Myxococcus guangdongensis: one gene and its partner. The protein of the gene in region 1 interacts with the protein of each later gene in a pairwise test. Links are inferred from orthologs where the notes say so. Each region holds a gene or a part of one and is shown in the gene's direction. Other genes may lie near its edges. The genes, in order: gyrB and gyrA.

What was found.
Region 2: the proteins of gyrB (region 1) and gyrA interact in binary tests that used the Escherichia coli proteins (3 or more experiments, as listed by UniProt). The link is inferred for Myxococcus guangdongensis from one-to-one orthologs.

The regions. Positions count from the first base shown.
Region 1 is NZ_JAJVKW010000011.1:240,566-246,256, reverse strand. Bases 1,833-4,889 are described here. They hold gyrB (DNA topoisomerase (ATP-hydrolyzing) subunit B), read left to right. Parts: upstream 1,833-2,162; coding sequence 2,163-4,616; downstream 4,617-4,889. Other genes in these bases: LXT21_RS30615 (hypothetical protein), read right to left, coding at 4,755-4,889; LXT21_RS30625 (hypothetical protein), read left to right, coding at 1,833-2,005. Also shown: LXT21_RS30635 (helix-turn-helix domain-containing protein), read left to right, coding at 1-680; LXT21_RS30630 (GNAT family N-acetyltransferase), read right to left, coding at 691-1,446; more of LXT21_RS30625, read left to right, coding at 1,547-1,832; more of LXT21_RS30615, read right to left, coding at 4,890-5,691. UniProt on the Escherichia coli protein: DNA gyrase negatively supercoils closed circular double-stranded DNA in an ATP-dependent manner to maintain chromosomes in an underwound state.
Region 2 is NZ_JAJVKW010000002.1:1,047,788-1,053,788, reverse strand. What follows is about bases 957-4,323. They hold gyrA (DNA gyrase subunit A), read left to right. Parts: upstream 957-1,333; coding sequence 1,334-4,123; downstream 4,124-4,323. Other genes in these bases: LXT21_RS09120 (hypothetical protein), read right to left, coding at 4,210-4,323; LXT21_RS09130 (tetratricopeptide repeat protein), read left to right, coding at 957-1,089. Also shown: LXT21_RS09135 (M24 family metallopeptidase), read right to left, coding at 1-175; more of LXT21_RS09130, read left to right, coding at 346-956; more of LXT21_RS09120, read right to left, coding at 4,324-4,704; LXT21_RS09115 (hypothetical protein), read right to left, coding at 4,963-5,538; LXT21_RS09110 (PfkB family carbohydrate kinase), read right to left, coding at 5,660-6,001. UniProt on the Escherichia coli protein: A type II topoisomerase that negatively supercoils closed circular double-stranded (ds) DNA in an ATP-dependent manner to maintain chromosomes in an underwound state.

The DNA.
Region 1 (5,691 bases):
GGCTCACGGCGATTGCCCGGGAGCTGGACGTGCCTCCCGGGTTGTTGATGGACGTGGCCAACCGGGTCAGCCCCTACGTGACGGAGTACCTGGAGGACGTGCCGGGCTCCGGGACGCTCTTCCTGGAGCTGGCGCGGCGCCGGCTGTCGGGGGCGCAGCTGGCCCGGGTGCGCGACTTCCTGGACGCGGAGTTCCCGGTGCGCCGGGGGCCCTCGGACGCGCCGGTGCCGGCGCTGGCGCCGCTGCTGGCGCCCGAGCGGATGGTGCTCCAGCTGTCCTGCGAGGGGTGGGAGGACGTGCTGGACGTGGTGGCGGGGCGGCTGGCGGTGGAGCTGCCCGGCGTGGACGCGCCGCGCCTGGCGGAGAGCCTGCGCCGGCGGGACATCACGTCCTCGTGCGCGGTGGGCGGCGAGGTGGCCGTGCCCCACGTCTTCGTGCCGGGCGCGGCCCCCGTGGCGGCCCTGGTGACGCTGGCCAAGGGGCTGGCGGTGGACACGCCCGATGGCCGTCCGCTGCGGCTGGTGGTGGCGGCGGTGGATGGTGAACTGGGGCGCGTGCGGCTGGTGCGCATGGCGCATGTGGCCCGGCTGGCCGCGCGAGGGCTGTCCGCGCGGCTGAGCGAGGCGCGCCAGCCCGCGCAGGTGCTCTCCGTCCTGGAGGAGCTGGAGGCGCTTCGCTGAAGCGGGGCTGCTAATCCTCCGCGCGGCGCGCCCAGTTCACCCAGTCCCCCAGCTCGCGGTAGCCGAGCTTGCGGTACACGCCCCGGCCCTGCTCGGTGGCCTGGAGCACGGAGGCCGCCATGCCCCGGGCGCGGGCGCCGGACAAGAGGCCCCTCATCACCTCCGCGGCCAGCCCCCGGCCCCGCGCCTCCGGCAGCGTGACGACCATGTACACGCCCGCGGTGTCGTCCACGTCCAGGCTGAAGCCGCACGCCAGGGCGCGGCCCTCCTCGCGCGCCACCAGGGTGCGCACGGGCAGCCGGGGCGGCTGGTTCCACACGGAGAGGATGTCGTCCCACTTGCCCCAGACGCGGACGTTGAGCGCCACCATCTCCTCCTGGGAGTCGGTCTCCACGAGCGGGAAGGTGGGGGGCTCGTCCGGGATGTCCGCCAGCGCCAGCCCCATGCCGGGCAGCCGGTTGTCGGGGCGATAGCCGTGCGCGCCCAGCAGCCGCGCCCCTTCGTCCTGGCCGGGCAGCACCGCCACGCGCCAGCCCTGGATGCCCTGGCGCCGGTAGAAGTCCTCCAGGGCGGGCAGTCCCTCGGCGAGCGCCTGGGGCGTCTGGAAGTAGGCCTGCTGGAAGTGGGACTCGGCGGGGTACGCCGGCAGGCAGAAGGCGTCCAGGCCCGGGGCGCCGAAGTGGCGCAGCATGCCCCGCTCCCGTTGCAGGTGTTTGAAGGCGATGACGTTGGCGCGCAGGCGGTCGTTCAGTTCGGCATCGGTCATGGGATGCCCCGAGCCTAGGGGCTCCGCGCCGGACGGCGAACATCGCACCGCGCAAAAGCGCGCGCCCGTCCTCCAGGACGGGTAGGGTGCGCCCGCACTCATGACGAGCCAGCGCTTCTACGCCTTCGACCCTCGCGTCCCCCGTATCGCGCTCTTCCTGGGCGCCTGCGTGCTGGCGGTATTGACGGCGTGGGCCCTGGCCAACGCCCAGGAAGGCGGCGGCGTGCAGGAGATGGCCCGCGCGGGGGTGAGCGCGGGGCTGATGCTCGCCTTCCTCGTGGCCCTCCACCGGCTGCGGCCTCGCACCGGCTGGGGCGTCACGCTGGACGCGCGCGGTGTGCGCGTGGCCCGCCCCTTCAGCGCCAGCGAGCTGGACTTGCATTGGGGCCAGATTGATTCGGTGCGCCGGCTCGGCCGCAGGGGGAACGTGCTCGGTCTGTTCCTCAAGGAAGAGGGAAGGGTGCTCGTCACCCGGCATCTCTTCGCCCGCAAAGCTGTTTTCGAAGAGTTGATCTCCGCGCTGGAGGAGCGCCTCCCACCGCCGCGGTTCGACGCCTGAACCCCCGCTTCCGGGGCGCCGCCGCCCGAGGGGGCGGCCAAGCGATTTTCACGAATATTTACGCAGCTTTGCGCGGGCTCGTTACTCTTGTTCAGTGTGCCTCTAAATGGTACGCACAAGCCTTCTGCAAGGCTCCTTTTCCCAAGGACAGCATCACATGGAAAAGACCCCCGCTACTGGCGCCGCGGTCGCTCCGCCGCCCGTGGAGTATGGGACCGATAGCATCACCAAGCTCGAGGGCCTGGAGGCCGTTCGCAAGCGCCCTGGCATGTACATCGGCGACACGATGACCTACGGGCTCCACAAGCTCGTGTACGAGGTCGTCGACAACGCCGTGGACGAGGCGCTCGCGGGCCACTGCACGGACATCGAGGTCGTCATCCACGTGGACGGCTCGCTGAGCGTCCTGGACAACGGGCGCGGCATCCCCGTCGGTCCGCACCCGGACCCGAAGTTCAAGGGCAAGGACACGCTGGAGGTCGTCCTCACGGAGCTTCACGCCGGCAGCAAGTTCGGTAACGGGGCCTACAAGGTCTCCGGCGGACTGCACGGCGTGGGCGTCACGTGCGTGAACTTCCTCTCGGAGTGGTTCAAGGTCCGCGTCCTGCGCGCCGGCAAGGTGTTCGAGCAGCTGTACGCCCGCGGCGTCCCCCAGTCGTCGCCGCAGGAGGTGGGCACCACGGACAAGCGCGGCACCTTCATCGCGTTCAAGCCGGACAACACCGTGATGGAGACGGTGGACTTCAACTTCGAGACGCTCAGCCAGCGTCTGCGGGAGCTGGCGTTCCTCAACGCGGGGCTGCACATCAGCATCCGCGACGAGCGCACGAACAAGGAGCACGACTTCAAGTTCGACGGAGGCATCTCCTCGTTCGTGGAGTTCCTCAACAAGTCGAAGCAGGTGCTCCACGAGAAGCCCATCTCCTTCAAGGTGGAGAAGGAGGGCGTGTCGCTCGAGCTGGCGATGCAGTGGAACGACGGCTACGACGAGCGCGTCTTCACCTTCGCCAACAACATCAACACCCATGAGGGTGGCAGCCACCTGTCCGGCTTCAAGGCGGGCCTGACGCGCACGCTCAACAGCTACGCGGAGAAGGGCAGCCTCTGGAAGGACCTCAAGGAGACGCCCACGGGCGAGGACGCCCGCGAGGGCCTGTCCGCCGTCATCTCCGTGAAGCTGTCCAACCCCCAGTTCGAGGGGCAGACGAAGACGAAGCTGGGCAACAGCGAGGTGAAGGGCCTGGTCGAGCAGATGGTGAACGACCAGCTCGCCACCTTCCTGGAAGAGACGCCGATGATCGGCAAGAAGATCATCGCGAAGATTGGCGACGCCTGCCGGGCCCGGCTCGCGGCGCGCAAGGCGCGTGAGACGGTGCGCCGCAAGGGCGTGCTGGACGGCGGCGGGCTTCCCGGAAAGCTGGCGGACTGTCAGAGCCGCGACCCGCACGAGAGCGAGCTGTACATCGTCGAGGGTGACTCCGCAGGTGGCTCCGCGAAGCAGGGGCGTGACCGGCGCAACCAGGCCATCCTCCCGCTGCGCGGCAAGATCTTGAACGTGGAGAAGGCGCGCTTCGAGAAGATGCTGACGAGCGCCGAAATCGTCACGCTCATCACGGCGCTGGGCACGGGCATCGGTCCGGAGGACTACAACCCGGAGAAGGCGCGCTACCACCGCATCATCCTGATGACGGACGCCGACGTGGACGGCAGCCACATCCGCACGCTGCTGCTCACGTTCTTCTTCCGCCAGATGCCGGAGCTGCTCCAGAAGGGCTACCTCTACATCGCGCAGCCGCCGCTCTACAAAGTCACGCGCAACAAGAAGGACAAGTACGTCAAGGACCAGCGCGCGCTGGACGAGTACCTGCTGGGCATCGCCACGGAGCATGGGCGGGTGCTGACGCCCTCGGGCGAGGTGGGTGGCGCGGACCTGAAGGCGCTGCTCGAGAAGGTGATTACGTACGAGGAGCGGCTGGAGAAGCAGGCGAAGCGGCGCGACGCGCGGGTGGTGGACGCGGTGGTGCAGGGCTCGCGGCTGACGTCGGAGATGCTGGCGGACGACGCGGCGCTGGCAGCGGCGGTGAAGGGCGCGTACGCGGAGTTCGAGCGGCGCATGCCGGACGTGCTGGGCCGGGTGTCGCACGAGGTGGAGACGGACACGGAGAACGGGACGAAGAAGCTGGTGTTCCGCACGGACGTGAACGGCGCCATGCGGCCCACGGTGTTCGACCACGCGTTCCTGTCGTCGCCCGAGTACGTGGAGCTGGTGGCCCTGCGGGATGCGTTCAAGTCCCTGGGGGATGCGCCGTACAAGGTGAAGGTGGATGCCGGGACGGTGACGGCGTACTCGGTGCAGGAGGTCCACGCGGCGCTGCGCAAGGACGCGCAGAAGGGCCTGGGCCTGCAGCGCTACAAGGGTCTGGGCGAGATGAACCCGGAGCAGCTCTGGGACACGACGATGAATCCCATCACGCGCACGCTGCTGCAGGTGCGGGTGGAGGACGCGGTGGAGAGCGACGAAATCTTCTCGCTGCTGATGGGCGAGGCGGTGGAGCCGCGACGCGAGTTCATCGAGCGCAACGCGCTGGACGTGCAGAACCTCGACATCTGATGCGGCGTTGCCCGGCGTGAAGCCGGGGATGCGCGTACTCATGGGGCGCGGTGCCGGAGCAGGCGCCGCGCCCCGTGTCGTTTCAGGGCCCAGTGGTGGGAGCGCGCGCCTTGGCCCGACTCGCCGTGCGTCGAGGCTTCAGCGCCCGCCGCCGCGAGGTCCACCGCCCCGGGGAGGCTTGCCACCGAAGCCGCCGTCACGCGGGCCGAGCGGACGCGCGGGCAGGGTGAGGGCCTCGCCATCGAGCGTGGCCTGTCCGCACTCCGGTCCGAACACCAGCGTGTTCGTGGTGCCCTCCGCGTTCGTCCGCGCCTGCGTGCCCGCGATGGGCCACGCGCAGACGGACGGCGGCACCCGGACGATGCCCGTCAGTGTCACCGACGACGAGCTGCCATCCGCGAGCGTCGCGGTGAGCGTGCCGTTGCTGGTGCGCGTGGGCGTCTCCGCCTCCGCGTCGAAGTGCTCCTCCAGCGAGCCCGTGAGGTGCAGGCTGTCGAGCACCACGCCCTCCGCGTCCAGGTGCGTGCGCGTCGTGTCGACGGTGACGGAGCGGCTGAGCGTCTGGCGAGCACCGGGCACCCGCACCGAGGTGGAGGCGATGCTGCCCGCCATCTTCGCGCTCCGGCCATCCTCCATGGCGTGGGTGATGTCGTGCGTGGACTGCTGCTCGAAGCGCAGCGGCGCGTCCTCACCACAGGCCTCGGCCGGGGCGATGGCCGTCACCACATCCACCGTGCCGGAGGAGACCACACCCGTGGCCTCGCCGCGCTCGGAGTCCTCGGGCCGGGGGCCGCCACCGGGCGCGGGCGGTCGCTCCCAGCCGCAACCTCCGCCCCGGGGGCCACGAGCGCGCGCCTCGCAGTCGGTCCAGGACAGGTGGAGCTCGGAGGGGAAACTCTGTCCGCAGACCTCCACCTCGGCGGTCTCCGGCTCGGCGTCGCACTGGAAGCCCTCGTGCTCCCAGCGACGGACTTCCAGCGGCAACCCCTCCAGGAACCGGGAGCCGAGGGGGACGTCCGCCGACTGTGCCTCGTTGATGGCTCCCGCGACGGCGACCACGGACTGCTGCTCGGTG
Region 2 (6,001 bases), on another replicon or contig:
CCACCCAGGCGTCCACGTTCGCTCGCGCCATGGCCTGCGGCAGCAGCTTCTGGATGCGCTCCTTTCGGATGCGTGGCCACGGGTCGCCGGAGACGATGGAGGCCTTGCCCGTCGCGCCCGCCAGGGGCGCGGCGAGGAGCAGGGTGGCGACGAGAGCGGACCGGACGCGCTTCATGCTTCGGGAATCCTTTCGGGAGAAGGCGCCGCCATCATCCCCGACCTCGTCCGCCCCAGGCACCGCCCCCATGTGAAGTCCTGTCGCGTCGCCCTGAAGAAATGCCCGGGCAAACCGGAGAAAACCGCGAGTGCAAGCGCCACCGCCGTCGCTCGTTTAAGGTGATGACCATGGCCAAGAGCTCCTCCCGCAAGTCCGCCGCGAAGGCGAAGGTGAAGGTGAAGAAGCCCGCCGCTCCCCGAACCGCCGCTCCCCGGAAGAGCCAGGCGAAGCGGCCCGCTCGCCCGCCCGAGCCGCCGCCCATCGTCCTCGAGGCCGAGCCCGTCTTCCCCGATGAGCCCACGCTGGAGGACGCCCCCAAGGCGCTGCCCGCGGGCGAGGAGGGAGGAGGCCGCGTGCTCCCCTTCGAAATCGACCCCAAGCGCATGGAAGAGGGCCTGCGCAAGCTCCAGGGCGAGGTGGTGCACTGGGCCAACAAGGGCCGCTACACCCGCGTGCGCTTCAAGTTCCGGGGCAAGCAGCTCTTGCCGGACCTGCCGCTCGCCGCCGTCGTCGCGGCGGAGGGGCTCACGTTCTACTGGGGCGGCATCCTGCGCGTGCTCATCGCCAACGTGGTGGGCGGCAGCGTGTTCCAGGTGGAGCTGGTGAATGACGCGGAGAAGCGCGTCCAGGCCGGCAAGGAGGCCCTGCTGTCGGGCGACGTGGACCAGGCGCTGGCCCTGTTCCGCGAGGCCGTCGCCATGGACCGCGACTCCGCGCCCGCACACCTCAACGTGGGCGTGGCGCTCAAGCTCAAGGGCGACAAGCAGGGGGCGCTCGCGGCCTTCGAGAAGGCCCTGGAGAAGGACCCCGAGGGCCCTGTTGGCACCGAGGCCGAGCGGCTGGCCGCCCCCCTTCGTCCCTCGCCCGTCTAGCGTCCGTCCCGGGCCCTTCCGGAGGCCCGTTTTTCTTCGTCGGAAGCGGGCTGAAAACAGGGTGTTCGAGCGTTCAGTAGGGGGCGCTTCTTCGCGCTCCGATGACTTGATTTCGAACCCCTCCGCATGTGGGGCGTACACCCCCTCGTTTCCCTTGTTGACGTAGGGAAATCCAGGGGTTACGAACGCTCCCTCACTGGACGGCGGCCCTTCACGGGGTCCCTCCGCGAACCTCCCAGAGCCCATGGCTGACGACACCACCGACAAGCCGGCCCCGCCCTCCCCGCCTCCTCCTCCGGACGGCGCTGGAGAGCTCATCCCCGTGAACATCGAAGACGAGATGCGCCGCTCGTATCTCGACTACTCGATGTCCGTCATCATCGGTCGCGCGCTGCCCGACGTGCGCGACGGCCTCAAGCCCGTGCATCGCCGCGTGCTGTTCGCGATGAACGACCTGGCGAACTACCACAACCGCCCCTACAAGAAGAGCGCGCGCGTGGTGGGTGACGTCATCGGTAAGTACCACCCGCACGGCGACTCCTCCGTGTACGACGCCATGGTGCGCCTCGCGCAGCCGTGGAGCCTGCGCTACCTGCTGGTGGACGGTCAGGGCAACTTCGGCTCGGTGGACGGCGATATGCCCGCCGCCATGCGCTACACCGAAGCGCGCATGGACCGCCTGGCCGAGGAGCTGCTGGCGGACATCGACAAGGAGACCGTCGACTTCGGCGCCAACTACGACGACTCCCTCGAGGAGCCGCTCGTGTTGCCGGCGCGCTTCCCCAACCTGCTCGTCAACGGCAGCAGCGGCATCGCGGTGGGCATGACCACCAACATCCCGCCGCACAACATGACGGAGGTCATCAGCGGGACGCTGCACCTCATCGAGAACCCCACGTGCACCGTGCGGGACTTGATGGAGTTCATCACCGGCCCGGACTTCCCCACCGGCGCGTTCATCACCGGCCGCGAGGGCATCCACCGCGCCTACGAGACGGGCCGCGGGCAGATTACCGTGCGCGCCCGGTCGGAAATCGAGACGTCGAAGAAGGGTGACCGCGAGGCCATCATCTTCACGGAGATTCCGTACCAGGTGAACAAGGCGCGGCTCATCGAGAAGATCGCCGAGCTGGTGCGCGAGAAGAAGCTGGAGGGCATCAGCGACATCCGTGACGAGAGCGACCGTCAGGGCATGCGCATCGTCATCGAGCTCAAGCGCGACGCGATTTCGCAGGTGGTGCTCAACAACCTGTACCAGTCCACGGCACTGGAGACGACGTTCGGCGCGGTGATGCTGGCCATCGACGGCGGCCAGCCGCGCACGTTGAACCTCAAGGAGCTGCTGGACCGCTTCATCGCCCACCGCCGCGACGTGGTGACGCGCCGCACGCGCTACGAGCTGCGCAAGGCGCTGGCGCGCATGCACATCGTCGAGGGTCTGCTCGTCGCGCAGGACCTCATCGACCTGGTGGTCAGCCTCATCCGCGCGTCCAGGGACCCGGACGAGGCGCGCTGGGGCCTGATGAACATCCTGTCGCCCACGCTGTACGAGCACGAGCGCTTCGCGAACCTGCAGCGCATCGACTACGACAAGGCGAAGGCGCAGATGGAGCTGCTCGTCTCGCGCGCGCGCAACGAGGAGCCGCAGTACCGGGGGCTGGCGCACAAGTACGAGGGCGCGGGCTTCAGCCAGGAGCAGGCGCAGAACATCCTCGAGATGCGCCTGCAGCGGCTCACCGGCCTGCAGCGCGAGGAGCTGTTCCGCGAGCTCATCGGCCTGGTGCGCGACGTGGCGCGCCTGCAGGACATCCTCGCCAACGAGCAGAGCCTGCTCAACGTCATCAAGACGGAGCTGATGGAGATTCGCGAGCGCTACGGCGACAAGCGCCGCACCGAAATCATCGGCGCCGTGGATGACATCACCAGCGAGGACCTCATCGCCGAGGAGACGATGGTGGTCACGCTGTCGCACACCGGCTACGTCAAGCGCTCGCCGCTGTCGGAGTACCGGGCGCAGAAGCGCGGTGGGCGCGGCAAGACGGGCGCGGCGACGAAGGAAGATGACTTCGTCAGCAAGCTCTTCGTGGCGAGCACCCACGCGTACCTGATGCCGATTACGACCAAGGGCAAGCTGTACTCGCTCAAGGTGCACCAGATTCCGGCGGCCAGCCGCACGTCGCGCGGCAAGGCGATGGTGAACCTGGTGCAGTTTGGCGAGGGCGAGAAGCTGGCCCAGGTGCTGGTGACGCGGGACTTCCCGGAGAGCCGCTACGTCTTCTTCGTCACGAAGAAGGGCGTGGTGAAGCGCACGGACCTGAGCGCGTTCGAGAACGTCCGCTCCAGCGGCATCATCGCGCTGGGCATCGACGACGGGGATGAGCTGGTGGCGGTGATGATCACCGACGGCTCGAAGGACATCCTCCTGTCGACGGCGACGGGCATGAGCATCCGCTTCCCGGAGTCGGAGGTCCGCTCCATGGGTCGTCAGGCCTTCGGCGTGAAGGGAATCACGCTGGAGGACGGGGACGAGGTGGTGGGCGCCGTGGTGGTGGAGAACGAGTCCGCCATCCTCACGGTGACGGAGAACGGCTACGGCAAGCGCACCGAGGAGGCCGAGTACCGGCAGCAGGGCCGCGGCGGCAAGGGCATCATCGACATCAAGACCACCGAGCGCAACGGCAAGGTGGTGAGCGTGGTGCAGGTGAAGGAGTCGGACGAGGTGATGCTCGTCACCAACGGCGGGATGCTCATCCGCATGAAGGTGAAGGAGATCTCCGTCATCGGCCGCAACACGCAGGGCGTGCGCCTGATTGCGCTGGAGAACGAGCAGGAGAAGGTGATGGCCCTCTCCAAGCTCCCCGAGGGCGAGGAGTCCGAGGAGGAGTCGGAGACGACGCCGCCCGCCGAGGGCGCTCCGGAGGGCGCGTCCGCGGAGGCCGTGGCCACCGAGGTCGAGGCCGCTCCCGCCGCCGAGGAGGCTCCTGCCTCCGAGACGTCGGCCGAGGACTCCAGCTCCGAGGAGCCGCAGGCCTGAGTCGGACGATGATGTGAGGCACCCAGGCCCCTCTTCCCCGTGTGTGGGAAGAGGGGCTTCGTCTTGTCATGGGCGCGGTGGGACGCTCAGGGCAGCCCGAGCAGCGTCAGCGTCGTCACGCCGGACATGCCCTGGATGCCTGAGGAGGAGAAGCACTCGAACAGGTCCACGTCCAGGTACGTCAGCGTGCGGACCGCGGTGGCCCCCTGGAACTTCCCGGACTCCACCGTGCCGCTGTAGGTGACGGCGATGGTGGTGTTGCTGATCTGGAGGGAGGTGCGCGTCTGGAACAGCGTGGACGTCTCGCCCGTGTTCCAAATCACCTCCGCGCGCGTCGAGCCGAGCTCCAGCAGGTCCCGACAGGAGTAGGCGGGGCGCTGGACGTCGATGAGGAGCTCTCCGGACGTCACCTCCGGGTCGAACAACGAGACGCAGTTCGTGAACGAGGACATCCCGGTGATGTGCGTGTCGCGGGGGATGACCGACAACGGTGGCGTGTATTGATTCACCGTCGCTCCCACTGGACAGGCCACCATCGACAGCCGCTGCTCCGTCTGGGTGGTGTCCTCCTCGGACGGCAAGGGAGCGGGCGGCTCCTCCCCGCAGCCTTGCAGGACACCTCCCGCGAGACATGACAACAACAGGATGAATCTGGAGTTTCGGCGCATCGTGGACCCCCTGGTTTGAAGAGGTCGCTGGGATAGGGATGTACCTTCGTCCAGGGCCACGTGGGACCCGGGCGCACCGTTCGTGGACGGGCCCGGGCCTTGGACCTTCGTCCAGTGCGCGAGGGTGATTCGTCAGGCTCAGCGCAGGACGTCTGGGAGCTTGGAGACTGTCTAGGGCAGGCCGAGCAGCGTGAGGGTCGCCGTGCCGCTGAGCTGCGCGAGGCCTTCTGGCGAGGAGCAGGCGTCGAGGTCGGCGCTGAGATAGGTGGTGGTCCGAATCGCGGTGGCGCCCGCGAACTTGCCCGACACCACCGAGCCCAGGTGCGTGTAGAGGACAGAGAGCCCTTCCACCCGCGTGCCGACCCGGGTCAGCGTCAGGGTCGAGGTCTCGAGGGTGTTCCAGGTGATGACCGAGTCCGACGTGCCGGAGGTCAGCAACTCGTGACAGGAATAGCCGGGCCGGAAGAGGTTGAGGCCGATGGTCCCGGAGCTCACCCCGCTGAACAACGCGTCGCAGCCTGAGAGGGTGAAGCTGCCCGTGTTCGTCACGTCCTGGGGCGTGTTCTTCAACGGCGGGGAGTATTGGATGACCGCTGTTCCGAGGGGGCACGAAACCAGCGTCACCAGGCCCTGCTCCACGGTCGCCGGGCTTCGTGGCGCGGTGGGCTCCTCGTGTCCTCCGCAAGCGGTGAGCGTACTTCCCGTCATGATGAGCACGACGATTGCGCGCCACGATGGTCGATGCATGACTGCCTCCTGGGTGTGAGGCATTGGCTATAGCTGTCTGGTTTTGACGGGGCCACTCGCGACGCGAGGGGGCTGTCCGGGAGGATGCAAAGGCCTTGGACTCGAGGACAGTCGCCCGGGCTCAGCGCAGGATGTCCGGGAGCGTCGAGACATCCACGCGTGGCACGCCGACCTGCGTCACCGCTTGTGCGCCGAACCAGTTCGCCAGCTCCGCGCACTTCGCCAGCGTCCAACCCCGCAGCAGTCCCAGGGTGAAGCCCGCGAGGAAGCAGTCCCCGGCGCCCGTCGGGTCCACCTCCTCCACGGGCCAGGAGGGCAGGTGGACCGAGTGCCGCGCGGTGAGCACCGTGCTGCCTTTGCGTCCGCGGGTGATGACCACACACGTCCTCGCGCGCACGGCGTCGAGGTCCAGCGCCCGCGCCTCCTCCTCGCTCGCCTTGAGCACGCGCAGGTGTCCCAGCAA